Regions from separate parts of the Marinibacterium sp. SX1 genome, predicted to be linked through region 2. Evidence: riboswitches for the same ligand, from Rfam matches in the RefSeq annotation. Region 2 holds a riboswitch; the other holds the start of a gene.
The links. Region 2 has a riboswitch for thiamine pyrophosphate ahead of thiD (bifunctional hydroxymethylpyrimidine kinase/phosphomethylpyrimidine kinase). Riboswitches for the same ligand answer to the same signal wherever they lie in the genome.
Positions count from the first base shown of each region.

Region 1: it holds a riboswitch for thiamine pyrophosphate, as region 2 does, so the genes downstream of both, thiB (thiamine ABC transporter substrate binding subunit) here and thiD (bifunctional hydroxymethylpyrimidine kinase/phosphomethylpyrimidine kinase) in region 2, are expected to answer to the same signal.

Region 1 is NZ_CP177144.1:904,816-919,214, forward strand. Features, by position in the region: gene aroC (chorismate synthase) at 1-686, opposite strand, end outside; gene ACK3BB_RS04155 (cupin domain-containing protein) at 808-1,221, shown strand; TPP riboswitch at 1,345-1,444, shown strand; gene thiB (thiamine ABC transporter substrate binding subunit) at 1,481-2,479, shown strand; gene ACK3BB_RS04165 (thiamine/thiamine pyrophosphate ABC transporter permease ThiP) at 2,455-4,011, shown strand; gene ACK3BB_RS04170 (ATP-binding cassette domain-containing protein) at 3,998-4,699, shown strand; gene ACK3BB_RS04175 (FMN-binding negative transcriptional regulator) at 4,708-5,328, shown strand; gene ACK3BB_RS04180 (glutathione S-transferase) at 5,527-6,135, shown strand; gene ACK3BB_RS04185 (hypothetical protein) at 6,139-7,911, shown strand; gene petA (ubiquinol-cytochrome c reductase iron-sulfur subunit) at 8,069-8,647, shown strand; gene petB (cytochrome b) at 8,659-10,008, shown strand; gene ACK3BB_RS04200 (cytochrome c1) at 10,028-10,840, shown strand; gene ACK3BB_RS04205 (hypothetical protein) at 11,103-11,381, opposite strand; gene mtaB (tRNA (N(6)-L-threonylcarbamoyladenosine(37)-C(2))-methylthiotransferase MtaB) at 11,752-13,020, opposite strand; gene dapF (diaminopimelate epimerase) at 13,017-13,883, opposite strand; gene ACK3BB_RS04220 (PAN domain-containing protein) at 13,961-14,399, opposite strand, start outside.
Region 2 is NZ_CP177145.1:105,602-120,000, reverse strand. Features, by position in the region: gene ACK3BB_RS22010 (putative PEP-binding protein) at 1-1,872, shown strand, start outside; gene ACK3BB_RS22005 (LysR family transcriptional regulator) at 1,955-2,842, shown strand; gene ACK3BB_RS22000 (hypothetical protein) at 3,027-3,254, shown strand; gene ACK3BB_RS21995 (ABC transporter permease) at 3,329-4,078, opposite strand; gene ACK3BB_RS21990 (ABC transporter ATP-binding protein) at 4,075-4,833, opposite strand; gene ACK3BB_RS21985 (TenA family protein) at 4,833-5,504, opposite strand; gene ACK3BB_RS21980 (ABC transporter substrate-binding protein) at 5,501-6,454, opposite strand; gene ACK3BB_RS21975 (HesA/MoeB/ThiF family protein) at 6,451-7,470, opposite strand; gene ACK3BB_RS21970 (thiamine phosphate synthase) at 7,467-8,063, opposite strand; gene ACK3BB_RS21965 (thiazole synthase) at 8,060-8,830, opposite strand; gene thiS (sulfur carrier protein ThiS) at 8,832-9,029, opposite strand; gene thiO (glycine oxidase ThiO) at 9,026-10,027, opposite strand; gene thiD (bifunctional hydroxymethylpyrimidine kinase/phosphomethylpyrimidine kinase) at 10,024-10,827, opposite strand; TPP riboswitch at 10,889-10,991, opposite strand; gene scpB (SMC-Scp complex subunit ScpB) at 11,072-11,698, opposite strand; gene ACK3BB_RS21940 (DUF1403 family protein) at 11,701-12,585, opposite strand; gene ACK3BB_RS21935 (hypothetical protein) at 12,839-14,275, shown strand; gene yghX (YghX family hydrolase) at 14,370-14,399, opposite strand, start outside.

The DNA.
Region 1 (14,399 bases), on a different replicon from region 2:
AGCTTGGCATAGATCGGGGCGCCCAGGCCCGCCGGCGCGCCCGAGACCGTGACCTCGATCACCGCGCCGACCGAATTGCCGTCCTTGCGCAGGGTGTCGAGGTAATCGGCCCAGTCGGCCGCCGCCCCGGCATCGGGGGTCCAGAACGGGTTGCGCTCGATCTCGGCCCAGTCGAACCGGTCGCGGTCGATCCCGCGGGGGCCCATCTGGACCATGTAGCCCGTGATCTTCAGATCCGGGGCCAGCGCGGCCAGCGCCGCCCGGGCCACCCCGCCGGCGGCCACGCGGGCCGCGGTTTCACGGGCCGAAGACCGCCCGCCGCCGCGGTAATCGCGGATGCCGTATTTCTGCCAATAGGTGATGTCGGCATGGCCGGGCCGGAATTTCTCGGCGATGTCGCCGTAATCCTTCGATCGCTGGTCGGTGTTCTCGATCATCAGCTGGATCGACGTGCCCGTCGTCCGGCCTTCGAAGACGCCCGACAGGATCCGCACCTCGTCCGGTTCGCGGCGCTGGGTGGTGTACTTGTTCTGGCCGGGTTTGCGCCGGTCCAGCCAGTGCTGCAGCATGGCCGCATCCAGGGCCACGCCCGGCGGGCAGCCATCGACCGTGGCGCCCAGGGCCGGCCCGTGGCTTTCGCCCCAGGTGGTCACGCGGAAGAGATGTCCGAATGTGTTCATCGACATGGGCCGGCTCCTGCTTGGTGCGCGGGGGTCTAGCGCAGGGCGTGCCCGGGGGAAAGCTTCTCTGTCGGGAATCGCCGGGAAATCGGCTAGTCTGGCCCGGCCACAGCCGAGGAGAGCCCCGATGGTCCGTCCCACCTGCCTGATCCCGTCCCTTGTCCTGCCGCTGAGCCTGACCCTGAGCCTGGCCATGGCGCCGGCCACCCCGGCCCGGGCCGAGGCGCCGATGACCCGCGCCGAGCTGGGGCGCAGCGAGACCGCGACCGAGACCGAAACCATCGTGTCGGAACTGCGCATGATGCCCGGGGCCTACCTGCGCCTGCACACCCATCCGGGCGACGAACATGTCTATGTCGTCAAGGGCGGGCCGATGACAACCAGGGACGGCCGGACCATTGCCTTTGAACCCGGCGGCTACCTGTTCTTTCCCCGGGGCCAGCTGCATGGCGGGCTGACCGCGGCCGGCGAGGATGAGGTGGTCGTCATGACCGTGCATGTCGTCGACAAGGGGCAGCCGGTCTATGACTATGCCGAGTGATCCGCGCCGGGTGATTGCCGCCCGGTGATCGCCGGCGCCCGACCCGGCCGGGGTGAGCGCAACCGAGCCCGAACAGCCAGCCCAAGGGCCGGCTTGCCAGCCCGCCGGCCAGCGATTACCAAGGTGGCCACCTCGGGGTGCCCGGTCGGGCTGAGATGCATCATGCGAACCCGTTGAACCTGAACCGGCTCATACCGGCGGAGGGAAGGTCATGGTCAGCCATTCATCCTTGCCCTGTCGCCGCAATCGGAGGATGCCAATGACACCGCCCCTTGTCCGCACGTCACATCTCACAATTGCAGCGGGACTTCTGTTCGGCACGGCCGCCCTGGCCGACACGCCCGAACTGATCGTCTATACCTACGACAGCTTCGTGTCCGAATGGGGCCCCGGCCCGGTGATCGAAGCGGCCTTCGAAGAGACCTGCGCCTGCGACCTGACCCTGGTGGGCGTCGGCGACGGCGCCGCCCTGCTGGCCCGCCTGCGTCTGGAAGGCCCGCGGTCCGAAGCCGACGTCGTGCTGGGCCTCGACAGCAACCTGGTGGCCGCGGCCCGCGAGACCGGGCTGTTCGCGCCCCATGGCGTCGACGTGGCCTATGACCTGCCCGTCGCCTGGGACGATGCCGAATTCGTGCCCTACGACTGGGGGTATTTCGCCTTTGTCCACGATCGCGCGACCGCCGCGCCGACCGATTTCCGCGCCCTGGCCGACAGCGACCTGACCATCGTCATCCAGGATCCCCGGTCGTCGACCCCGGGGCTGGGCCTGCTGATGTGGGTCAAGGCGGCCTATGGCGACGAGGCCCCGGCGATCTGGGAGGGGCTGGCCGACAACATCGTCACCGTGACCAAGGGCTGGTCCGAGGCCTATGGGCTGTTCCTCGAGGGCGAGGCCGACATGGTGCTGTCCTACACGACCTCGCCGGCCTATCACGTGATCGCCGAGGATGACGACACCAAGACCACGGCACCCTTTGACGAAGGCCATTACCTGCAGGTCGAAGTGGCCGGCAAGCTGGCCAACAGCGACCAGCCAGAGCTGGCCGATGCCTTCCTCGATTTCATGGTCGGCCCGGCTTTCCAGGGCGCGATTCCCACGACCAACTGGATGTATCCGGCGGTGATCCCGGCCGAGGGCCTGCCCGCCGGGTTCGACACGCTGGTGGTGCCCGGCGAGGCGCTGCTGGTGCCCGTGGGCGAGGTTCCGGCCCTGCGTGACGAGGCCCTGGCCGAATGGCTGACCGCGCTCAGCCGGTAAGGCCGGGCGCCGGGTTTGCCGCCGCCGGGCTGGTCGCGCTGCTGGTCTGCGGCGCGCTGGCGGCCGTGGCCTGGCGGGCCGGGGGCGCGGCGGCGCCCGGGCCGGCCGACTGGGCCGCGCTGCGCTTCACCCTGGTCCAGGCCCTGGTCTCGGCGGCGGTCAGCCTGGCGCTGGCCGTGCCGCTGGCCCGGGCGCTGGCCCGCCGGCGCTTTCCCGGCCGGGGCCTGCTGGTCACCTTGCTGGGCGCGCCGTTCCTGCTGCCGGTCATCGTGGCCGTGCTGGGCCTGCTGACGGTGTTCGGGCGGTCGGGCTGGGTCAATGCCGGGCTTGGCCTTCTGGGCCTGCCGCCGGTGCAGATCTACGGGTTTCACGGCGTTGTCCTGGCCCATGTGTTCTTCAACCTGCCGCTGGCCACGCGGCTGATCCTGCAGGGCTGGGCCGAGATCCCGGCGGAGCGGTTCCGCCTGGCCGCCCAGCTGGGCCTTGGCCCGGCCGAGATCCGGCGGTTCCTGGAATGGCCGATGCTGCGGCGTATCGCGCCGGGGGCCTTTGCGGTGATCTTCGGCATCTGCCTGACCAGCTTTGCCGTGGCGCTGACCCTGGGCGGTGGGCCGCGGGCGACAACGGTCGAGCTGGCGATCTACCAGGCGTTCCAGTTCGATTTCGATCTCGGGCGGGCGGCCTTCCTGGCCTGCGTCCAGATCCTGCTGACCCTGGGCGCGGCGGCGCTGGCGCTGCGCCTGTCGGCGGGCGAAGGGTTTGGCGCCGGGCTGGACCGGACGGTCCAACGCTGGGACGCCGGGGCCTGGCACCTGCGCGCCGCTGACGCGGCGCTGATCGTGCTGGCCGCGCTGTTCCTTGTCGTGCCGATGGCCGCTGTCGCGGCCCGGGGCGCGGCGGGCCTTGCGGCCCTTCCGCCATCGGTCTGGCGCGCGGCGCTGACCTCGCTCGGCGTTGCCGCGCTCAGCCTTGCCGTGCTCGCGCTGCTCGCCCTGCCCATGGTGGCCGCCCTGGCGGGCGGGCGGCACCGCTGGGTCGACATGGCCGGGCTGCTGGGGCTGGCGGTGTCGCCGCTGGCGCTGGGGACGGGCCTGTTCATCCTGCTCTATCCGCTGGCCGATCCGGCGGCGCTGGCCCTGCCGGTCACGGCGCTGGTCAACGCGGCCATGGCGCTGCCCTTCGTGCTGCGCATCCTGGTGCCGGCGGCGCGGTCGGTGGTGGCCGATCACGGCCGGCTGGGCGCCCAGCTGGACATGGGGCGCGGGCCGTTCTTCCGCCTGGTCCTGCTGCCCCGCCTGGCTCCCCAGCTGGGCTTTGCCGCCGGGCTGGGCATGGCCCTGTCGCTGGGCGACCTGGGGGTCATCGCGCTTTTTGCCAACCACGAGGAGGCCACGTTGCCCCTGCAGATCTACCGCCTGATGGGCGCCTACCGGATGGATGCCGCGGCGGGGGCGTCGCTGTTGCTGATGCTGCTGGCCTTCGGGGCGTTCTGGATTTGTGATCACAAGGGGCGTGCCCATGCTGTCGCTTGAGGCGCTGACCTGCGAGGCCGGGGGGTTCCGGCTGTCGGCCGACCTGGCCGTGGCCCCGGGGCGGATCGTGGCGGTGATCGGGCCGTCGGGGGCGGGCAAGTCGACCCTGCTGAACACCATCGCCGGCTTCCTGCCCCCGGCCGGCGGGCGGATCCGCTGGGCCGGGGAGGACATCGCCAAGCTGGCACCGGGCCGGCGGCCGGTGGCCATGTTGTTCCAGGATGGCAATCTCTTCCCCCACCTGGGCATCGCGCGCAACGTGGCGCTGGGGCAGGACCCGCGCGGCCGGCTGACCGGCCCGCTGCGCGCCCGGGTCGAGGAGGCGCTGGCCCGCGTCGGGCTCGGCGGGCTGGGCGACCGCCTGCCGGGCACGCTGTCGGGTGGCCAGCAGAGCCGGGCGGCGCTGGCCCGAATCCTGGTGCAGGATCGCCCGCTGATCCTGCTGGACGAACCCTTTGCCGCGCTCGGCCCGGCGCTGAAGGCCGACATGCTCGACCTGGTGGCCGACCTGGCCCGGGCGCAGGGGGCCAGCGTGCTGATGATCACCCATGATCCCCGGGATGCCCGGCGCATTGCCGACGACGCCATCCTGGTCGCCGAAGGCCGGGCCGCGCCGCCGGTGCCGACCGCGGCCCTGCTGGACAAGCCGCCCAAGCCGTTGCAGGACTACCTGGCGCAATCCAGCTGAGGCCCGAGATGCATCCGAACCCCGTCTACCACACAGCCGATGCGGACCAGAACCTGGCCTGGGCCCGCGAGCGCGCCTTTGGCGTGCTGGCCTGCGCTGCCGGCCCGGAAGCGCCGATGCTCAGCCATGTGCCCTTTCTGCTGGATGCCGAGGCGCGCATGGCCGAGCTGCATCTCGTGCGGTCGAACCCCATCGCCCGGGCGCTGAAGGCCGGCCCGCAGACCGCGCGGCTGGCGGTGTCGGGCCCGGATTCCTATGTCTCGCCCGATTGGTACGGGATCGAGGACCAGGTCCCGACGTGGAACTACGTCGCCGTCCATCTCACCGGGCAGCTGGAACTGCTGCCTGTCACGGAGCTGCGGCCCCTGCTCGACCGCCAGTCGGCCTTCTACGAGGACCGGCTGCGCCCGAAACCGCCCTGGACCACCGACAAGATGACGCCCGAGGCGCTGGACCGGCTGATGCGGATGATCCTGCCGGTGCGGCTGTGGATCGACGATGTGGACGGCACCTGGAAGCTGACCCAGAACAAGACGGCAGCCGCCCGTGACGGCGCGGCGGACCAGATGGATGCCTACGGGTTCGGCTCCGACCCGCGCGTGCTGGCCGCCTTGATGCGGGGGGTATGACGGCCCGGCGGTGCCGCCCCGGGGCTTCTGTCGGATGGGATATTTATGAAGAGAAAGAAGCAGGGGCGCGGTCTGCTGCTTCTTTCTCTTTCCAAATATCCGGCCGTTCGCCGGCAAGCGGGCGCCGTCCCCGGGCAAGGGCGCTTGCGTGGCAGGGGAAAGGCGCTAGGGTCGCGATCAAAGAGGACGGAGCCCCCCATGAAACTCTATCAATCCCCCGCGTCGCCCTTCGTGCGCAAGGTCCTGGTCGTGCTGCACGAAACCGGCCAGATCGCGGATGTCGAGCTGGTGCCGGTCAAGGTCACCGCAACCGCGCCGTCGGACCAGCTGATCCCCAAGAACCCGCTGTCCAAGATCCCCGCTCTGGAGCGCGAGGACGGGCCGGCGATCTATGACAGCCGGGTGATCTGTGCCTATCTCGACGACCGTTCGGGCGGGCGGTTGTATCACACCGGGGCCGGGCGGTGGGACCAGCTGACGCTGGAAGCCACGGCCGACGGGCTGACCGAAGCCGCCGTCCTGATGGTCTATGAAGGCCGCATCCGGCCGGACGACATGCAATATGCCCCCTGGGTCGAGGCGCAATGGGGCAAGGTCGACCGGGCGCTGACCGCGCTGGAAGACCGTTGGATGCCGCATCTGCACGGCGCGCTGGACATCGGCCAGATCGCCGTGGGCTGCGCCCTGGGCTACCTGGATTTCCGCCATGCCGATCGCAACTGGCGCGAGGGCCGGCCGGCGCTGGATGCCTGGTACGAAACCTTTGCCGCCCGGGCGTCGATGGTGGCCACGCAGCCGCAGGGCTGAGCCATGCGCGCGGCGCTCGGCGCAGGGGTGCTGCTGGCCGCGCTGTGGGGATTTACCCAAGTCATGCAGGGGCTTGGCGCCTGGGCATTTGGCCTGGCCGCGCTGGTCACGGCCATGCCGCTGACGCTGGTCGGCGCCCATGGCGCGGCGATGCGGCGGTTGCGGCGCTTGCAGGTGCTCGACCCCGGGGGCTGGGCCTTTCGGCGGCTGTCGGGCCCGGTGCTGCGGGTGGCGGTCCAGCTGGTGGTTGCGCTGGTCCTGGCACTGATCCTGCTGGTGCGCCTGGCCGGGCAGGGCCTGGCCGAATGGGCGGCGCTTGGCGTTGCGGCCCTGGCCGTGCCGCTGGGCGCGCGGGCCTGGGATGCGCTGGCCGGCGGCCAGATCGCCGAGGCCTTCCGGACCGGCGCGCGCATCCGGGCCGGGTGGGTCATCGGGGCACTGGCCGGGCTGGTGGCCTACCTGGTCCTGCGCGGCCAGGGCGGCGCGCCGGTCATGCCCGCCGGGCCCTATCGCAGCGCGCTGGTCGAACAGGCCATGCTGCTGGGCGCGCAATGGCAATTGCTGGAGGATTTCGCCCTGGGCCAGCTGGCCGTTCTGGGCGATTGGGGCCGGCTGGCCGCGGGGATCGTCTCGGCGCTGGGGGTGCTGGCCCTGGCCGGGACCGGCGCCGGGCTGGCCGCGGCCTTCCTGCTGACCCGCGCCGCCCTGGCCCGCGCCCTTGCGCCGGTGGGCGCTCCGGCCCCCGGGCCGGTGGCCCTGGGCTGGACCGCCGCCCTGGTCACGATCCTGCTGGCCTTTGTCTATGTCCCGGCCCTGGCCCTGGCCGAGGCCACCCTGCGCGGCATGCCCCGCCAGGACCGCCCGTCCGAGGTCTTTGTCACCCAGGTCGAGGAGATCGGCGGCCGGTACTTTGCCCCGGGCACCATTGCCGAGATCACCGGCCGGCGGATCGAGGCCCAGGTCGAGGCCGCGCCCGGGGCCCGCGACCTGCTGCATGCCGAGATCGACGCCGGGTTCGACGCGATGACGGCCAATGTCGATCCCTTCCTCGACTGGTATTACTCGCTGCCCGCCGAATATGCCCAGATCGGCCACCTGCTGGCCGGTGATTTCGAAAGCTACCTGGCCGGGCGGATGAGCGATTTCCTCGGCCGGGGCGCGCCCTTTGCCGGGCTCGAAGAGGCGCTGGCCGGGCTGGAGACCGTCGACGCGGCGCTGCGCCCGGACCTGGCCCGCGAGCTGGCAGGGATGGCCGAGGCCCGGCGGGTCGATGTCGTGCCGGGCCAGCCGCTGGCCGTGACCGGCCGGGCCGAGGCGCCGGTGCTGCTGGGGCTGGACGGGATCGGCATCGCCGGAGCGGTGGGCGAGGGGCTGAAGACCCGGCTGGCCGTGTCGGGCGGCACCGCCGGGGTGGCCGGGGCGCTGACCGGGGCGGTGGTGGCCAAGCTGGGTGCCAAGGGCGTGACCAAGGTAGCGGCCAAGGCGGCCGTCAAGGTCGCGGCGTCCAAGGGCATCGGGGGCACCGCCGGGGCCGGGGCGGGCGCGGCGGCGGGCGGGCTGCTGGGCTCGGTCGTGCCGGGGCTGGGCACGGCGGCCGGAGCCCTGATCGGCGGGGCGATCGGCGGGCTGGCCGTGGGCGTGGGTACCGACTTTCTGCTCAAGAAGCTCGAAGAGGCATTGTCACGCGAGACGCTGCGCGCTGATATCGTTGCCGAACTTGACGCAGCCCGTCTGGACGTGCACGGCTTGGTCGACGCGGACCTGTCCGCAAAGTGACGTATCTCGGCCACCGCGGCCGGACTGCGCGCCTATGACCGCTGGACGTAAGCGGTCTGCGGCATTATGCAACCGCGTTGAGGCGCCATGCCCCTGCTGCGTGGCGAGAGGTGAACCGCCCCCGGGTCCGGGGAGCTGAAATCGGAGACGAAGGCCAGTGTCCCACGCAGATGATCACGAAGGCTCCCGGAGAGACTTTCTCTATTACACGACGGCCGGCGCCGGTGCAGTGGTCGCGGGCGCGGCCATCTGGCCGCTGGTCAACCAGATGAATCCCTCGGCCGATGTCCAGGCCCTGTCGTCGATCATGGTCGACATATCGGGTGTCGAGCCGGGAACGCAAATCACGGTAAAGTGGCTGGGCAAACCGGTGTTTATCCGCCGCCGCACCCAGGACGAGATCGACGCCGCCCGTGACGTGCCGATCACCGACCTGCCGGACCCCGACGCGCGCAACGCCAATATCTCGGTCGGGGCGGAAGCCACCGACGCCAACCGTGCCCTGCCTCAGCCCGGCGACGAGAACGCCGAGGAATGGCTGGTCATGATGGGCGTGTGCACCCACCTGGGCTGTGTGCCCCTGGGCGATGGTGCCGGCGATTTCGGCGGCTGGTTCTGCCCCTGCCACGGATCCCACTATGACACCGCCGGCCGTATCCGCCGCGGACCCGCCCCCGAGAACCTGCCGGTTCCGGTCGCCGCCTTCGTCGACGAATCGACGATCCAACTCGGATAAGGAAGCCAGTCATGTCCGGAATTCCGCACGATCATTACGAGCCGAAAACCAAGGGCGAGAAGTGGGTCGAAAGCCGACTGCCGATCATTGGCCTGATCTATGACACGCTGATGATCCCCACGCCCAAGAACCTGAACTGGTGGTGGATCTGGGGCATCGTCCTGGCCTTCTGCCTGGCGCTGCAGATCGTCACCGGCATCGTCCTGGTGATGCATTACACGCCGCATGTCGACCTGGCCTTTGCCAGCGTCGAGCACATCATGCGCGACGTCAACGGCGGCTTCATGCTGCGCTACCTGCATGCCAACGGCGCCTCGCTGTTCTTTGTCGCCGTCTACATCCACATCTTCCGCGGCCTGTTCTACGGGTCCTACAAGGCCCCGCGCGAGATCACCTGGATCGTCGGCATGCTCATCTACCTGATGATGATGGGCACGGCCTTCATGGGCTACGTCCTGCCCTGGGGCCAGATGTCGTTCTGGGGGGCCACGGTGATCACCGGGCTGTTCGGAGCCATCCCGTTCATCGGTGAATCGATCCAGACCTGGCTGCTGGGCGGCCCGGCCGTGGACAACGCCACGCTGAACCGCTTCTTCTCGCTGCACTACCTGCTGCCTTTCGTCATCGCGGGCCTGGTCATCGTGCACATCTGGGCCTTCCACTCGACGGGCAACAACAACCCCACGGGTGTCGATGTCCGCAAGGGGTCCAAGGAAGAAGCCAAGAAGGACACGCTGCCCTTCTGGCCCTATTTCGTCATCAAGGACCTCGTCGGCCTGTCGATCGTGCTGGTGATCTTCTTTGCCATCGTCGGGTTCATGCCCAACTACCTGGGCCACCCCGACAACTACATCGAGGCCAACCCGCTGGCCACGCCGGCCCATATCGTGCCGGAATGGTACTTCCTGCCCTTCTACGCCATCCTGCGGGCCTTCACGGCCGATGTCTGGCTGGTGCAGATCGTCAACGTCCTGACCGGCGGCATCATCGACGCCAAGTTCTTCGGCGTGCTGGCCATGTTCGGCGCCATCGCCGTCATGGCCCTGGCGCCCTGGCTCGACACGTCGTCGGTGCGGTCGGGCCGCTATCGTCCGATGTTCAAATGGTGGTTCTACCTGCTGGTCATCGACTTCATCGTCCTGATGTGGTGTGGCGCCATGCCGGCCGAGCCGCCGTATTCCGGCATCTCGCTGCTGGGCGCGACCTACTGGTTCGCCTACTTCCTGGTGATCCTGCCGCTGCTGGGCGTGCTGGAGAAACCGGATGCGCAGCCGGCGACGATCGAGGACGATTTCAACGCCCATTATCCCAAGGCAGCCGGCACCGATGGTGCGGCCCCCGAGGCCACCCCGGCCGAATAAGAGACAAGGACAAGGTAAAATGTTCAGAACGCTTCTTATCGGCGCCACCCTGGCCCTTTCGCCCCTGGCCGCAATCGCGGCCGGTTCGGAGGGCGGGCATATCGAAAACGTGCGCTTTTCCTTCGACGGGCCGTTCGGCACCTATGACCAGAACCAGCTGCAGCGCGGCCTGCAGCTTTACACCGAGGTCTGCGCGGGCTGTCACGGGCTCAAGTTCGTGCCCTTCCGCACCCTGTCCGACGAGGGCGGGCCGGGCATCCCCGAGGATCAGGTCCGGGCCTATGCCGCGGAATTCGCGGTGCTCGACGAAGGCGCCAACATGCATCTCTACGATGCGGCCGAAGGCGAGCTGCGCGGGCTGACGCCCACGGATCACTTCCCGGCCAACGACTCGCTCGGCGCGCCGGACCTCAGCCTGATGGCCAAGGCCCGGGCCGGGTTCCACGGGCCTTACGGGCTGGGGATCAACCAGTTCTTCAAGGGCATCGGCGGGCCGGAATACATCGTCGGCGTGCTGACCAGCTACACCGGCGAGGAAAAGGTCGAGGCCGGCGTGACGCTCTACGAGAACACCGCCTTCCCGGGCGGCTGGATCGGCATGGCCCCGCCGCTCTATGGCGAGGACGTCGAATTTGCCGACGGCCATGCCAACGACCTGCACCACGAAGCCGAGGACGTCGCGGCCTTCCTGATGTGGGCGGCCGAGCCGAAACTGGCCGCGCGCAAGCAGGCCGGCCTGACCGGGGTGATCTTCCTGGCGATCCTGTCGGTCCTGCTCTACCTGACCAACAAGCGCATCTGGGCGCCGATCAAGGGCAAGGAAGTCCACTGACCGGTGGTGCCGGACCGGTCCCCGCAAGGGGCCGGGACGTGGATGCCGAGACAATGAAAGGGCGTGAGAGGGCAACCTCTCACGCCCTTCGGCTTTGGTGGTGACCGCGCGAGGCAGGGCGCGGCCACCGGCCCCGGGTCACCCTGCGCGTCCGGCCCGGGACAGCGGGCGGCGCAGATCCTGCCACTGGTGGCGGGCCCGTAACGAGACCCACCACAGCGCGGTCATCAGAAGGTAACCGTCGGCCATGCGATGCCGGGCCCTACTTGATCGCGTGAATGCGCGGACGTTCGGGCGAGTTGGCCTGCGAACAGCGGTTCATCTCGGCCAGCGCGGCCCACATGTCGTCATGGGTCCGTATCTGTTCGTTGGACCATTTCGAGATCGACCGCAGAACCCCGCCGAACAGGTGGTCGCTGGGGCTGAGCCGGTGCAGCATGCGGTTGAGGCTGTCCAGCTTGATGCGGCACATTTCCTCGTGCTGTTTGAGGGCCTCGAAACGGGCGACGGCGTCTTCGTAATTACCTGGCATCCCACTCATGATCTGTTCCCAACTTTTTCCTTGTAACAACTGGGATCAGTTAAGCCCGGCCCGGCCGCCGGGTCTGTGAAGCGCGTCACATGTCTGGAATTTTTGGAAAAAATCGGGGGCGCCGGGTTTTCGATGTGAAAAGCCCGGGTCAAGGGCGCCGGACACGGCCGGCCCGGGCGCGGGTGTCATGCGGGTTCTGCGCGGGGCAAATGGCGGGTTGCAGGGCAGACAAGAGCGCGTCCGCAAGCAAGGCGCCAGGGGCCGGCACGTGGGCTGTCAGGAGGCCCGTCAGGGGGGCGCAGGGCCGTCGCAGTGAGACGCTGTCAGGGGCCGGAAGGGGCTGTCAGGAGCTAGGCCAGAAGGGGCTGTCAGGGCCGGGTCAGGCGGCGATGAGACAGCTCTTGTCATGGCCCGAGATGCGCGCCGTCAGCATCTCGCCGGCGGTGTGGTCGGTGTCAAAGACCACCTCGGCGAATTGCCGGGTGCGCCCGCGGTTGGGGCCTTCCATCAGGATGTCGTGGCTCTGGCCGACCTGGGCCTCCAGGTGCTTGCGCACCTGCTTGTCGCCCGCGGCGCGCAGGGCGGCGGCCCGGGCCTTGATCGCCCGGCCATCGACCTGGGGCATCCGCGCGGCCGGGGTGCCCGGGCGCGGCGAATAGGGAAAGACATGCAGCCAGGTCAGGTCGCATTCCGAGACCAGCCGCAGCGAATTGTCGAACTGGGCCTCGGTCTCGGTCGGGAAGCCGGCGATGATGTCGGCGCCAAAGGTCATGTCGGGCCGCAGCCGCCGGGCCTCTTCGCAAAAGGCAATGGCATCGTCGCGCAGGTGGCGGCGTTTCATGCGCTTGAGGATCAGGTCGTCGCCATGTTGCAACGACAGGTGCAGGTGGGGCATCAGCCGCTGTTCGGTGGCGATGGCCAGCATCAGGTTGTCGTCGGCCTCGATCGAATCGATGGACGAGATGCGCAGGCGGGGCAGGTCGGGCACCAGCCGCAGGATACGCATCACCAGGTCGCCCAGCCGCGGCGTGCCGGGCAGGTCGGCGCCCCATGAGGTCAGGTCGACGCCGGTCAGGACGATCTCGTTATAGCCTTTCTGGACCAGCCGCTTGATCTGGTCGACGATCACCCCCGCCGGGACCGAGCGCGAATTGCCCCGGCCATAGGGGATGATGCAGAAGGTGCAGCGGTGGTCGCAGCCGTTCTGGACCTGGACATAGGCCCGGGCACGGGTGCCGAAGCCGTCGATCAGGTGGCCGGCGGTCTCGGTGACCGACATGATGTCGTCGACCTGGACCTTCTCGGTCTCGCCGATGAAATCCCCGGCCATCCCGGCGGCCATGCCCTTCCAGGTGTCGGGGGTCATTTTCTCGGTGTTGCCGATCACGCTGTCGACCTCGGCCATGGCGGCAAAGGTCTCGGGCTCGGTCTGGGCGGCACAGCCGGTGACGATCAGGTGGGCGCCGGGGTTCTCGCGGCGCAGCCGGCGGATTTCCTGGCGGGCCTTGCGCACGGCTTCCGAGGTCACGGCGCAGGTGTTGACCACCACGGCATTGCTCACGCCGGCCTCTTCGGCCAGGGCCTTCATAGCCTCGGTCTCATAGGCGTTCAGGCGGCAGCCCAGGGTGGTGAACTTGGGCACGCTCATGCCAGGGCCTCCAGGAAGGCTTCGGTCAGCACGCCGTCAAAGACATGGGCCGTGCCGCCGGTCATCCACACGCCGTCCGCGCGCCAGTCGATGGTCAGCGTGCCGCCGTCCAGCACGATCTCGACCTTGCGGCCGGTCAGGCCCCGGCGGGCGGCGGCCACGCCGGTGGCGCAGGACGACGAGCCCGAGGCCAGGGTGATGCCCGTGCCCCGTTCCCAGACGCGCATGCGGATGCGGTCGGGCCCGATGACCTGGGCGACCTGGACATTGGTGCGCAGGGGATAGAGCGGGTGATGTTCGTGGGCCGGGCCAAAGCTGGCCAGGTCGACGGCCTCGGCATCCTCGACGAAGAAGGTGCAATGGGGGTTGCCCATGCCCGTGGCCACCGGATCGCCGTCGATCGGCAGGTGCAGGGTGTCCATTTCGTGGGCCAGGGGGATCTCGGCCCAGTCCAGCTGGGGCGGGCCCATGTTGATCGAGGTCAGCCCGTTGCCGGCATCCTCGGCCAGCAGCACGCCGCGATCGGTGGTCAGGCGCAAGGCGCGCCGGCCGGTGCCGTCCATGATGTGCCGGGCGATGCAGCGCGTGGCATTGCCACAGGCGGCCGACAGCGAGCCGTCGGCATTGTAGAAGGTCAGGTGGGCATCGGCCCCGTCATTGGTGCCTTCACCGGTGCCATCCGCGGGCGCGGTGATCACGGCCAGCTGGTCGAAGCCGACCCCGCGATGACGGTCGGCCAGGGCCGTGGCCAGGGCCGGCGTCATGTCGAAGGCCCGCGCACGGCCGTCCACGACAACGAAATCGTTGCCGAGCCCGTGCATCTTCATGAAGGTCCAACCGGTGGTGTCGCGCATGGCGGGCATATAGACCCCCGCGCGCTGCTGTTCCAGTTCTTTGATCGGGCCGGTTGACGGCCCGACCGCTTGTGACGGCGCGTTTCTCAGAGCGGCTGCATCTTCAGCCCGGCCTCGCTGCCCGCCCGGTCGAAATATTCGCCCGGCCGTTCAAAGACCTGGCAGGCCCCGGTCTCGGCCACGAAGTTGAAGGCATGGCAGGTGTCCGATCCCAGGCACTTGTCGGCGCAATCGTCGAAGCTGCGGCCCTGGAAATAGAAGGCCGGGCGGTCGAAAAAGCCCTTGCCCGGCCGGCGCAGGATGACCGGTTCGGTCGCCGCCCGTTGCAGCCCGTCGATCTGGCTGCCCGAGACGTAGAGATCGGATTTCGGATGGGCCGACAGGGCGCGGGTGCTGCGCGACACGTCCTTGAGGAAGCAGATGCCGTTCCAGCGGTCGAACGTGGCCCCGTCGCAGCCCGGCGTGGCCTTGCAGATGGCCATGCAGGCCTCGCCGTTGCCGGCCGCCTCGCGGCCGAGATCGCCG
Region 2 (14,399 bases):
CGGGACACGGCCCCGGATCCGGCCGGGGACACCCCCAAAGACACGGGCAAGGACACGGGCCATTCCCCGGCCCAAACCGGCGCCCGGATCACGGGCACGGCCGAGGAAGGGCTGGAAACCGGCTTTCGCGACCGCGCGCCCGATGCCTTCTATGAAATCGCCGGGGTGCTGGAAACCGGGCGGGGCGGCTTCCGCGAGGATCGCGACTACGACATGGCCCTGACCGATCGCGGCCTGCTGGTGCTGGACGCCCGGCCGGCGACCAGCAGCGCCCGGGTCGCCCTGAACAACGCCATCGCCCTGGTCGAAGCCGGGGTGATCAGCCGTGACGACGCCCTGCTGCGCATCGCCCCTCCGGCCCTGGCCGGGTTCCTGCATCCCCAGGTCACCCCCGATCCCGACCGCAAGCCCCTGTTTTCCGGCGTTGCCGCCTCGCCCGGCGGGGCGACGGGCACCATCGTCTTCACCCCCGATGCCGCCGCGGCCTGCGCCGCGCGGGAAGAGCCCTGCATCCTGGTCCGGCGCGAGACCAATCCCGAGGACATCCGCGGCATGCACCTGGCCCAGGCCATCGTGACCGAACGCGGCGGCATGACCAGCCATGCGGCGGTCATCGCCCGGGGACTGGGCGTGCCCTGCATCACCGGGGCCTCCAGCGTGACCGTCTCGGCCGACAAGGCCCGCATGACCCTGCGCGACGGCCGGGTGCTCTGTGAAGGCGACCGGCTAACCATCGACGGCACCAATGGCGAGGCCTACGAGGGCGAGATCGCCATGACCCCGCCCGACACCGATGCCTCCTTCCAGGAATTCATGTCCTGGGCCGATGCCGCCCGCGACATGGGCATCCGGGCCAATGCCGACACGCCCGAGGATGCCGCCCTGGCCCGGTCGTTCAAGGCCGAGGGCATCGGCCTGTGCCGCACCGAGCACATGTTCTTCGAACCCTCGCGCCTGATCGTCATGCGCGAGATGATCTTTGCCGGCTCGGAACAGGATCGCCGCGCGGCGCTGGACCAGCTCTTGCCCATGCAGCGCGCCGATTTCACCGCGCTCTTCGAAACCATGGCCGGCCTGCCCGTCTGCATCCGCCTGTTCGACCCGCCACTGCACGAATTCCTGCCCGCCGACCGCGAGGGCCGGATGAACCTGGCCCAGTCGCTCGACCTGTCGCTGACCGAGGTGACCAAGCGGATCGAAACCATTTCCGAGTTCAACCCGATGCTGGGCATGCGCGGCGTGCGGCTGGGGCTGATGCATCCCGAGATCTACGAGATGCAGGTGCGCGCGATCTTCGAAGCGGCCATCGAGGCCGGCGAGGCCGCCGGCACGCGGGTCGAGCCCGAGATCATGATCCCCCTGGTGGCCGGGCGCAGCGAGGTCCGGCTGGTCAAGACACGGATCGACAGCGTAGCCGCGGCGGTGCGCGTGGCCACCGGCAAGGACGTGACCTATCGGCTGGGCGTGCTGGTCGAAACGCCCCGCGCGGCGCTCTGTGCCGCCGAGATCGCCGAATATGCCGAGCTGCTCAGCTTTGGCACCAACGACCTGACACAGATGACCTATGGCCTGTCGCGCGACGATGCCAGCCGGTTCATGAAATCCTATGTCCAGCAGGGCGCGCTGACCCTGGATCCCTTCGAAACGCTGGATTTCAAGGGCGTGGGCGAGCTGATCCGCATCGGGGCCGACCGGGGACGGGCGGCCAACCCGACGATCGACCTGTCGATCTGCGGCGAACATGGCGGTGACATCGACACCATGGCCTTTTGCCGCGAGGCCGGGTTCAGCTATGTGTCATGTTCGCCCTTCCGCGTGCCCATCGCCCGGCTGTCGGCCGCCCAGCTGGCCATCCGGTCGCGGATGGAATGAGCCCGGAGCACGGCCCCCGATGACACCTGCCCCTGCCGCTTCCTCATCATGATTGCGCCTGGTTCGATAGGAATTTTCAATCATGCTCGACAAACTTGAAATGTTCATAGCCGTGGCGCGCGAAGAGCATTTCGGCCGGGCGGCCGGCGCCCTGGGCATCACCCAGCCCACCCTGTCCGCCGGCATCCGCCAGCTCGAAGACCAGCTGGGCGTGCAGCTGATCTTTCGCGGCTCGCGCTACGGCGGGCTGACGCCCGAGGGCCAGAACGCCCTGCAATGGGCCCGCCGGATCGTGGGCGACGCCCGCCAGCTGAAGGAAGAGATGCGGTTCAAGCGCCACGGGCTGGCCGGTCAGCTGCGGATTGCAGTGATCCCCACGGCCCTGACCTGGGCCGCCCGGCTGTCGGCCCGGTTCACGCGCAAACACCCCAATGTGCGCATGACCCTGCTGTCGCGGGCCTCGGCCGAAATCCTGTCGATGATCGAAGATTTCTCAGTGGATGCAGGCATTTCCTACCTGGAGAACGAACCGATGGGCAAGGTCAGCACCGCCCCGCTCTACCGCGAGCGGTTCATGGTGATCTGCCACCGCGACGCGCCGATGGCCGCCCGTGACCGGGTCGACTGGGCCGACCTGGCCGGCGAACGGCTGTGCCTTTTGACCCCCGACATGCAGAACCGGCGCATCATCAACCGCCATTTCCTGGCCGCCGGGGTCAGCGTCGAACCGGGGATCGAGGCCAATTCCACCGTCGTGCTGATCGCCAATGTCGAGGAAGGCGACTGGATGACCGTGCTGCCCGCCGACATGGCCCGGTTCCTCTGCGCCGGCAAACCGCTGCGCATGGTACCCGTGGGCGCGGCCGAAGTGTCGGAAACCGTCGGGCTCGTGGCGCCCTGGCGCGAGCCCCACACGCCGGTGATCAAGGCCCTGTTGAGCGAAGCCCGGCGCATGTCCGAGCTGGATTGATAGAAATCCTCTATCGAACAACGGATCTGCATTATTGATTCTGGTATACCACACGTGGTTCTGTGGTCTCAGCAGACGGCCGCTCGCCACGCGATCCGGCCAGCCCCCGCGCCACACCCTGAGCCAGCCTGCCGGCCCGTTCCGCCGGCCATGGCCGGGGTCGCGCCGAGACACGGAGAGACACATGCCCATTCTTGATCCGATCCTCGACCCCGCCCTCCGGGGCACCGGCACATCCGCATCCGCCCCCGTCACGCCGGCACAGGGCCGACAGACCCCGGCGCGCGGCACCGCGCGGGCCCTGGCCCGGGCCCTGTCGCAGGGCGCTGGCTGGCGTCGCTTCATGGCCCATGACGAGGCCGGCGGCGCCGGGCTGGACCGGCTGATGCAAGCCGCCCGCGACGGCAATTGAGATACTGAAGTCCGGGGACGATCTCCCCCTGTCCCGGCCGGCGGTGCGGCCGGCGGGTCCGGCCTCCCGGCCCGTCAGCCGCTCCGCCGCTTTTCCATTCCGCGGGCCAGCGCATCCATCGCCCGGTGCAGCCCGATCGTCAGCAGGGCGACAACCAGCACGGCGGCGAACATCAGGTCGATCTTGGCCCGGCCATTGGCCAGCAGCATCAGGTAGCCCAGCCCGCGCGACGCGCCGACCCATTCCCCGATGATCGCCCCGATGGGCGCATAGACGGCCGCCAGGCGCAGGCCCGACAACAGGCCCGGCAGGGCCGCGGGCATGCGCACGTGCCACAACATGCGCAGCGGCCCGGCGCCCATCACCCGGGCCTGTTGCAGGTAGGCCGGGGGCGTGTTGACCAGGGCATCGTGAAAGGCCGAGGTCACCGGGAAATAGATGATCAGCAGGGCCATGGCGATCTTGGACGCCAGCCCATAGCCGAACCACAGGGTAAAGATCGGGGCCAGGGCAAAGACCGGCACCGACTGGCTGAGCACCAGCAACGGGCGCAGCAGCCGCGTGGCGGCGGGCGACAGGGCCAGGCCGATGGCCGTGATCCATCCAAGCGCCGCCCCCAGGGCCAGGCCGACCAGGATCTCGGCCAGGGTGACCAGGGCGTTCTCGGCCAGCAGGGCGCGGCTGGTCCAGGCGGTTTCGGCCACGCGCAGCGGGCCGGGCAGGATGAAGGGCGGCATGTCGAACAGGCTGACCAGCCCCTGCCACAGCACCAGGATCAGCACGACAGGCAGGGCCGGCAGGCCGGCGCGCAGCAGGGCGGTCATGCGGCCTCCAGCAACAGGCGGGTCAGCCGGCCGGTGACCTGCAGCGTGGCCGGCGCATCGGGCGGGCGGGGCATCGGCGGGGCATCGGGCGGCGTGGCGTCCTGCAGGCCGCCGGCGGTCAGGATCAGGATGCGCTCGCCCAGCCGGGCAGCCTCGGACGGATCATGGGTGACATGCAGCACGGTGCGCCCGCGCAGGGCGGCGGCGGCCAGGTCCTGCATCCGGGCGCGGGTGGCCACGTCGAGCGCCGAGAAGGGCTCGTCCAGCAGCACCACGGGCCGGTCCTCGTAGAGCGTGCGGGCCAGGGCCGCGCGCTGGCGCTGGCCGCCCGACAGGGCGCGGGGCCGGCGCCCGGCCATGTCGGCCAGGCCAACCCGGGCCAGCAGGGCATCGGCCCGGGCGGCATCGGGCCGGTCGCCGCGCAGCCGGGCGCCCAGCATGACATTGTCGCGCAGATCCAGCCAGGGCAGCAGCCCGTCCGACTGGCCCATCAGGGCCACCTGCCCGGCGCTGGCCGTGACCCGGCCGACGACGTCCAGCCCGGCATCCAGCCCGGCCAGGCAATGCAGCAGGGTCGACTTGCCCACGCCTGACGGCCCCAGCAGGCAGGTCCAGCGCCCGGCCTCGGCCCGCAGGTCGACCGGCCCCAGCAGGCGCGCGCGCCCGGCCATCACCCGGCCCGAAAAGACCAGCGCCGGGGCCGGCCCGCCGGATCCGGCCACAACGACCGGCCCGGCATCGACCCCGTCGCGCATCACGGGGCCAGCCCCATGTCCCAGAACCCGACCTCCAGCCGGGTGGCCGTGGTGAACCGCCGGCACAGCCCCGGCCAGCGCGGATGATCTACCGGATCGGCGCCCAGCCGACGGGCCACCGCCCCGTCGATCAGCCCGGCCACCTCGCCGCAGACGGCCTGGTAATCGGCCCCGGCATAGGTGTCGATCCAGGCGCGATAGGGCGTGTCGCCGGCCTCGGCCGCCAGCCGCGCGCCGATCTCGCCATAGCCCATGACACAGGGCGCCAGCGCGGCCAGCAGATCGGCGAAATCACCTGCATGGCCGGCATCGAGCACGTAGCGCGTATAGGCCAGGTTGCCCACATGCTCTTCGGCCGTGGCCAGCTGGGCCTCGGTGATGCCGGCCTCGGCGCAGATGCCCACGTGCAGGCGCATCTCGTCGTCGATCAGCGCCCGGGTCGTCGCCGCGCAGGCGCGCATCTCGTCGATCGTGTCGGCCTTGGTCACGCCAAGCGCCCAGGCCCGGGCGAAATGGACAAGGAACAGGTAATCCTGCACGAGGTAATGCAGAAAGGCCGCCCGGGGCAGCGAGCCATCGCCCAACCCCCGGACAAAGGCATGGCGCGTATAGGCGCCCCATGCCGGACCTGCCGCCGCCCGCCAGAGCGGAAAGACCAGACCTTCGGTCATCCGTCGGCCCCGGGCACCAGCGCCAGCTGGCCGACCGGGCGGATCCCTTCGGTCAGCCCGGCCTCGTTGAGGAACCGTTCGAACCGCATGTAGCGCCCGGCATCCAGCGCCGCCGGGCGCAGGGCAAAGCGGGGCAGCGTGTCGACCCAGGCCCGGGCGTTCAGCTCGTCGTCCAGCTCGGCCGAGGTGTCGCGAAAGATCTCCCAGCTTTCGACCGGGTGGTTGACCATGTATTGCACGGCCAGCTCGGTGGCGGTGAGGAAGCGGGCGATCATGTCGGCATCCATCGTGGCGGGATTGGCCACGTAGATCAGCTCGTCATAGGCCGGGATGCCATGTTCCTCGGGGTAGAAACAGCGCCCGTCGACGCCTTCGATCTGCATCTGGTTCAGCTCGAAATTGCGGAAGGCCCCGATCACGGCATCGACCTGGCCGGACATCAGCGAGGGCGAGAGCGACCAGTTGACATTGACCAGCTCGACATCGTCGACGCCCAGGCCTTCGGGGGCCAGCATGGCCGTCAGCAGGGCCTCTTCGACCCCGGCCACGGAAAAGCCGATCTTGCGGTCCTTGAGGTCGGCGAGGCTGGCGACCGGCCCGTCGTCGAGCACCAGCAGGCAGTTGAGCGGCGTGGCGACCAGCGTGCCGACCCGGGCCAGGGGCAGGCCCTCGGCGACCTGGAGGTGCAGCTGGGGCTGGTAGGAAATCGCCAGGTCGGCCCGGCCGGCGGCGGCCATCTTGGGCGGATCGGCCGGATCGGCCGGGGCGATGATCTCGACGTCCAGCCCGGCATCGGCGAAATAGCCCAGCTCGTCGGCAATGATGATCGGCCCGTGATCGGGATTGACGAACCAGTCCAGCACGAGCGTCATCTTGTCCTCGGCCAGGACGGGCAGGGCGGCAACGGAAAGCGGCAGCGCAAGGGCGCAGGCCAGTGTCAGGTGTTTCACGGGGTTTCTCCTCCGGTGGTGTCGCGGGGCGCGACGGATGGGGTGGGGGCCGGGCCCTCGCCCAGGGCGACAAGGGCGATCTCGCCCGGCCATTCGGCGGCCAGCCGGTCGGCCGCGCTCCAGGCGCGCTGGCCCGAGCGGCAGCAGAAGACGGCGCGCTGGCCCGGGGCCGGGCGCGGGCCGGACGGGCCGAAATCGGCCACCGCATGGCGCCGGGCGCCGGGCACGATCGGGCCTTCCTCGGGGCGGCGCAGGTCGACCAGGAAATCGCCCGGTGCGATGGCCGCCGGGGCGATGAACCGCGGGGCGCGGTCTGGTTCGGGCGCGCCGGTGAAATCGAACCCGCCGAAGCGGTGGCTCTGCCCGTCATAGCTGGCGATGCGGCCCAGCGGCGCGGGCGTCAGCCCGGCGGCCAGGGCCAGGGCCATCTGGGCCTGCAGGCTGCCCACCACGCCCACGACCGGACCCAGCACACCGTCTTCGGCACAGCTGCCCAGCCGGTCGGGCAGGTCGGGAAAGACCGCGCGCAGCGACGGCGCCCCGGCGCAGAACGCCCCGGCATAACCGCTGGTGCCGATGACCGAAGCGCTGATCAGCGGCAGACCCCGGGCCTGGCAGAGATCGGACAGGATGTAGCTGACGGCAAAGCTGTCGGCGCAATCGAGCACCAGGTCGACATCCAGCGCCAGCGCATCGGCATTGGCCGGGTCCAGCGCGGCCACCTCGGGCGTGACGCGGACCTCGGGGTTGAGACCGGCCAGCGCATCGGCCGCGGCCCGGGCCTTGGGCCGACCGATGTCCGACATGGCAAACAGCACCTGGCGGTGCAGGTTGCTGGCCTCGACCCGGTCGGGATCGACCAGCCGCACCGCCCCGACCCCGGCGGCAACGAGATATTGCAGGACCGGCGCGCCCAGCCCCCCGGCGCCCACGACCAGCAACCGCGCGGCGCGCAGGCGGTCCTGGGCATCGGGGCCAAAGCCCGGCACGGCCACCTGGCGGGCATAGCGGCTCATCGGGTCACCGCCACCCAGTCGCGCATCCGCGCCTCGGGGTCGGGGTTGAGCGTGATGTCGGTGACCACCGACACGATATCCGCCCCGGCGGCCAGCGCCAGCGGCGCCCGGTCCACCGACAGCCCGCCGATGGCAACCAGCGGCAGGTCACCGACCCGGTCCTTCCACTGGCGCACGCGGTCCAGCCCCTGTTCGTGCCATTTCATCTTTTTCAGGATCGTCGGCCAGACCGGGCCAAGGGCCACGTAATCGGGCGCGCAGGCCAGCGCGCGCTCCAGCTCGGCCTCGTCATGGGTCGACAGGCCCAGCTTCAGCCCCGCCGCCCGGATCGCGTCCAGGTCGGCCGTGTCCAGGTCTTCCTGGCCCAGGTGCACCCAGTCGCAGCCCAGCTCGATGGCCAGCTGCCAGTGATCGTTGACCACCATCACCGCCCCGGCCGCCCGGCACAGGTCGCGCCCGCGGGCCAGCAGCGCGCGCAGCTCGGGCTCGGGCCGGTCCTTGATGCGCAGCTGCACCAGCCGCGTTCCCAGCGGCAGCGCCCGGTCCAGCCAGTCGGGATGATCGAAGATCGGGTAGAACCGGTCGAGCGTCATTGCAGCACCGCCAGTCCCAGCAGCGGGGTCGAGGGCGCGGCCATGTCGCGCGGCTCCATCGGATCGGCCGCCCGGGCCTTGCGCCCGGCCTCCAGCGCCAGGGCAAAGGCCTCGGCCATGGCCGGCGGATCGCCCGCCCGGGCCACGGCCGTGTTCAGCAGCACCGCATCAAAGCCCAGCTGCATGGCCTCGGCCGCGTGGCTGGGCAGGCCCAGCCCGGCGTCGATGACCATCGGCACATCGGGGAACTGGGCGCGCAGGGTGCGCAGCCCGTAGGGATTGTTCAGCCCCAGCCCGGTGCCGATCGGCGCACCCCAGGGCATCAGCACCTCGCAGCCGGCCTCAAGCAGCCGGCCGCCCAGGATGCCGTCCTCGGTCGTGTAGGGAAACACCCGGAACCCGTCCTCGGTCAGGATGCGCGCGGCCTCGACCAGGCCGAAAGGGTCGGGCTGCAAGGTGTCGGCATGGCCGATGACCTCCAGCTTGATCCAGTCGGTGCCGAACAGCTCGCGGGCCATATGCGCCGTGGTCACCGCCTCGCGGACCGAATGACAGCCGGCGGTGTTGGGCAGCAGCGGAATGCCCAGGCCCCGGACAATGTCCCAGAAGCCCGACCCGTCGCCGCCCGCCGCCTCGCGGCGCAGCGACACCGTGGCCACCCCCGCGCCGGAACGCCGGAAGGCCTGTTCCAGGTCGGCCGGCGAGGGATATTGCGCCGTGCCCAGCATCAGCGGCGAGGCGATCTCGGTGCCATAGAAGATGGGCATCTCAGCCTCCCTGTTTCGGTGCGAGGATTTCCAGCCGGTCGCCCGGGGCCAGCGGCCGGTCGGCCCGGGCGGCGGCGGGCACAAAGCTTTCGTTCAGCGCCGTGGCCACCCGTGCGCCGCCATAGCCCAGCTCGTCGAGCGCGGCGGCCAGGGTGTCGGCGCGCAGCTCGGTCGGGGCGCCATTGACCATGATCTTCATTGCAGAACCTCCGGTGTGATGCCGTCCAGCAGCATCCCGGCCACCATCCGCGCCATCGCGGGGGCCAGGAGAAAACCGTGCCGGAACAGGCCATTGACAAGAATGCGATCCGCCTGCCGGGTGATCCGGGGCAGGTTGTCGGCAAAGGCCGGGCGGGCGTCGGCGCCGATTTCCAGCACCTCGGCCTCGCCCCAGGCCGGATGCAGCGCATAAGCCGCATTCAAGAGCTCGACCACAGAGCGCAGGCTGGCCGGCCCGCGCCCGTCGCTTTCGATCTGGGTCGCGCCCAGCATGTGCACGCCATCGCCGCGCGGCACGATGTAGAGCGGATGGCGCGGGTGCAGAAGGCGTACGGGCCGGTGCAGGGCCAGGCCCGGCGCGCGCAGCACGACCATCTCGCCGCGCACCCCGCGCAGCCCGTCCAGCCGGTCACGGGCGGCCAGGCCGCGACAATCGATGACCTGCCCTCGATCCGCCTTGCTCTGGCCCGCCGTGTCCACGTCATCCGGCGCAATGTCAGTTTCGATGGTGATGCCCCGTTCGGCCAGCCCCCGGCGCAGGGTGGCCAGCGCCGCGCGGGGCGACAGGTGGGCCTCGTCCGGGAAGTGCAGCCCCCGGCCAAAACGCCCGGCCAGGTCGGGTTCGAGCGCGGCCACCCCGGCCCCGTCAAGCAGCCGGTGATTGGCCGTGCGCCGGGCAAAGCGGTCCAGCTCCTGCCGGTCGCGCCCCAGGGCCAGCACCAGCGTGCCGGACGGTGTCACCTCGGCCCCGGCGGCCTGCCACCAGCCGGCCGCATCCCGGCCCAGGCGGATGACCGGCTCGGCCGCCGTCTCGCCTTCGCAATCGGGGGCCAGCATGCCCCCGGCCCACCAGGAACAGGCGCCCTCCCCCGGCCCGCCGGCCGGGTCGACGATGCGCAGGTCGACACCCCGGCCGGCCAGCTCATGCGCCACGCAAAGGCCGGCCACCCCGGCGCCCAGGATCGTCACCCGGGTCATGCCCAGGTCTCGTGGAAATGGTGGACCGGCCCGTGGCCCCGGCCGACATCCAGACCGTCGGCCCCGGCAATCGCCGCCTGCAGCCAGCCATGGGCCCGGCGCACGGCCGGTTCCAGCGCCATGCCCCGGGCCAGCCCGGCCGCAATGGCCGACGACAGCGAACAGCCCGTGCCATGGGTGTTGGCCGTGTCCCGGCGCGGGGCCTCGTAACAGGTCACACCGCCGCGCTCGACCAGCAGGTCGCGGCAGGTCTCGCCCCGGCCATGGCCGCCCTTCATCAAAACGGCCCCGGCACCCAGGGCGCGCAGGTCCTGGCCCTGTTCCAGCGCCGCATCGGTCGTTTCGGCCGGCGCGGTGTCGAGCAGGCGCGCTGCTTCGGGCAGGTTGGGGGTCAGCAGCGTCGCCCGGGGCAAAAGCAGCTCGCGCAGAGTGGCCACGGCCTCGTCGGCCAGCAGGGCATCGCCCGACTTGGCCACCATGACCGGGTCCAGCACCACCGGCCCGGTGAACCCGTCCAGCGCCCCGGCCACGGCCTGCATGATCGGCCCGGTGCCCAGCATGCCCAGCTTGACCGCATCGATGGCAATGTCATCGAGCACCGAGCGCACCTGGTCGGCCACCATCTGCGGTTCCAGCATGTGAACGGCCTGCACGCCGATCGTGTTCTGCGCGGTCACCGCCGTCAGGGCCGTGGCGCCATAGACGCCCAGGGCCGAGGCGGTCTTGAGATCGGCCTGGATGCCGGCGCCTCCGCCGCTGTCCGACCCCGCGATGATGAGCAGCTTTGCGACCTTGCCCATGGTCCCCTCCGGCTTTGGGCAGGACGGACAGGGGGCGGCGGCAGATGCAGGGACGGCGTGCGCCCGCATGGTCTCCGTTCCCTACGCCGGCATTGCCCGGATCAGGTTCGATGGGTCGGCGCGTTGCCTCTCAGCCCTGTTGCAGGGCACCCCAACGGATTCGCTGTCAGATTAGGGTGACATCATCCGCCCCGCAAGCCCGGGGCGACCGAAATGGTCAGGAAAGCCGAAAGGTCATTTGAAATCAGTCGCTTGAATCGCCCGGACGGACCAGCCCGGCGTCTTCCAGCTGTTCCCGGTCGGGCAGGTCGCGCAGGCTGTCCATGCCAAAGACGGCCAGGAACCGCTCGGTTGTCACAAAGGTGTAGGGCGCGCCGCGCCGGGGCGATCGCGGGCCGGTGGCGATCAGAGCCTGGGCGCTGAGCCGGCCGATCAGCTCGCGGGAAATCTCGCGGCCAAAGATCTCGGCCAGGCCGTCGCGGGTGATCGGCTGGTGGAAGGCGATGGCCGCCAGAACGGCCACGTCGAAATCCGACAGGTCCGGGCCCTGGTGGCCGGCATCGGCCGCCGCCCGGATGACCGGGCCATAAGCCGGGCGGGTGCGCAGCATCCAGCCATTGCCGATGCGCACGACGTCAAAGGGCCTTCCAGCCAGGTCGGCCGACAAGTCGTCGATCAGCAGGTCGACCGACACGCCGGGGCCGACGACCCGGGCCAGCTCTTCGCGCGGGACCGGCGCGGCGGTGGCAAAGAGCACGGCCTCGACCCGGTTCATCCATTCCCGCCAGCGCCGCTCGGGGGGCAGCGCGTCAAGCGCCCGGTCGATGCCCTCGGCCGGGTCCGGCCGGTGATCGGCATCCGCCCCGGCCATGGTCACACCCCGTACAGCCGGAACGTCGCCCGGCCGGTCAGCTCGCGCACCACGCCAAGCGCGACCAGCCGGTCGCAAAGCCGGCGGGCGGCGCGGTCGCTCATGAGATCGGACAGGGCCAGCGACGGCGACAGGGCATCGCGGGACAGGAAACGGGCCACGGCGGCATCCGAGGTCTTGCCCCGCAGGCGCGGCGCCACGGCGCGCAGGCGCCCGGCCCGGCGGGCCAGGTCGCCGGCCCGGGTGACGGCGGCGGTGGCCGAGGCGGTCACCGCGCGGTGGCAGGCGGCCTGCAATGCCGGGCCGGACAGGCGCAGGTCGCGGGCGGTCAGGCTGCCGGCCAGCAGGGGCAGGACATGATCCCAGCCCAGGGCACGCGACAGGGTGGCATCGGCCAGGACCAGGGCGGCGGGTTCTTCGCGCGGGCACAGCGCCAGGGCGGTTTCCAACATGGCCGCGGCGCGGGGCACGGGGCCGCCGGCCCGGGGCGGATCACCGGCCAGGGTGGACAGGGCATCGGGCAGCAGGCCGGTGAGCGGGGCGGTGGACAGGGGCCGTTCGGTCGCCCGCAGCCACAGCCGCAGCACCGCGCCGCCCGGCCCGGGCTGGTCGCCCGGGCGCAACAGGTGGACTTCGTCGCGCAGCTGGGCGGCGCTGTCGCGCCGGCCGGTCAGAGCCAGGCTGGCCGCTGCCGCGTCCAGCGACAGGCGGGCACGCAGAAGCGCCCGGGGCACGGCGGGCTGGCCTTCGGCCAGCTGCAACAGGGCCAGCGCCGCGCCCGAGACAAAGGCCCCGTCTTCGGCCGTGTCGGGCCGGGCGCGCAGGATCCAACCGGGCAGGGCCGGCAGGAGGTCGGGCATCGTGTCGGGCGGGCTGGCGTCATGCATGACCGGCAGGCTAAAGCCAAGCGGCGCTTTGCACCAGAATTTTGCGCGCCAACCGCCGCCCAAAGGCCCGTCCCCGCGCATTGCGCCCGGCCAAGGCCCGGTTTTGCCGCAGCCGGCCCGGCGCATGGCGGCCATGCGGCGCAAAAGACCCCGGCCCGGTCGCGGGCGATTGAATGCCCCGGGCCGGACGGCTACCGAAGGCGGGCACGACAGACGGACCCCCGACCATGACTTTCAGCCCCCGGCCCCCGCGATGACCGACGGCGCAGCCACCCCCGCCGCCGCGCCCCGGCCGCAAGACGACCGGCTGATGGGCCTGTTGCTGATCCTGGCCATGGCCACCGAATTGCTGGCCCGCATGACCGGCGCCTTCTCGGTCCAGGTCGTGGCCTGGCTGGCCATGGCCGCCGTCGTGATCGGCGCCCGGCGCCGGATCGGCCTGCGCGAGGGATACCTGCTGACGCTCTGTGCCGGGCTCAGCCTGGCCGTCTGGGCCACCGCTCCCGACCCCGGGGCCGAGCTGGGCGCGGCGCTCAGCCAGGCCAGCTTCCTGATGGCCTTTGTCCTGCTGCTGGGCCTGCTGCACGAGGCCGCCTCGACCTCGCCGTCGATCGACGCGCTGGGGCGCTACCTGTCGCGCCAGCCGGCCGGGCGGCGGTTCTATGCCCTGTTCGGGGGCACCGGGGTGATGGCCGTGCTGTTCAACGTGGGGGTGGTCAGCTTTCTGGTGCCCCTGATCCAGCGCGGCATCCGCTCGGCCGCGCCCGACGATCCGCTGAACCCGATCCGCGAGCGGCGCCAGGTCTCGGCCCTGCTGCGCGGCTTTGCCTGGTGCGTGATCTGGTCGCCCACGGCCGTCGCCCCGCTGGCCTTGATGGAGCTGATCCCCGGGGTCGACCGCCGGCTGTGGATCTTCATCGGCATGGGTGTCTTTGTCCTGTTCATGGTGCTGGGCGCGACCGAGGATGCCCTGCGGTTCCGGGCCTACAAGCCCCGGGCGAAACAGGTGAAACCGGTCTTTCCCGGCCATGCCGCGGCGATGTTCGGCCTGGCCTGCGCCTGGCTCTTCGCGCTCAGCATCACGGTCAGCCAGCTGTTGGACGACACGATCATCTTCGGCCTGATGGCCGTCTGCCCGGTCATGCTGATCGGCTGGATCATCGTCCAGAACCATGCTGCCGGGCGGGTCGACTGGCCCGTTGTCGGCGGCCGGCTGCGCCAGATCGGCTTTGGCAGCCTGCCCCATTCGGCCCGTGTCGCCGTGACCCTGGCCTGTTCGGGCTTCATCGGCCGGGCGGCCTCGTCGCTGGTGCCGGCCCAGGCCGTGGCCGACCGGCTGGGGCTTGAGATGATGCCCGATTTCGCCCTGCTTTCGGCCATCCCGCCCGCCATCATGGCCATGAGCCTGCTCGGCCTCAGCCCGATCATGACGGCCGTGTTCTTTGGCTCGTTCTTCGGCAGCCTGGCCGTCATGCCGGCCAATGCCACGCTGGTCGCCCTGTCGATCTCGATGGGCTGGTCGCTCAGCATGTTCCTGTCGCCGTTCTCGACCGTCGTGCTGCTGATCGACCGGGTCGGGGGCTATGCGCCCCGGGTGCTGACGTGGAAGTGGAACCTGGCCTACGGGCTGGTCTCGATCCTGGCCATGGTGCCGCTCTTCGCCCTGCTGGTCGCCCTGGTCGGGCCCTGAGCGGCACGGGGCGACACGGGGCGGCACCCGCGCCCCGGGGCCGATGGCCGGGGGGCGCGGGACCAGGTGACAACGGGCCGCTCAGGCCCTCCGGTCACAGGTACTTGCGGAACCAGTCGATGGT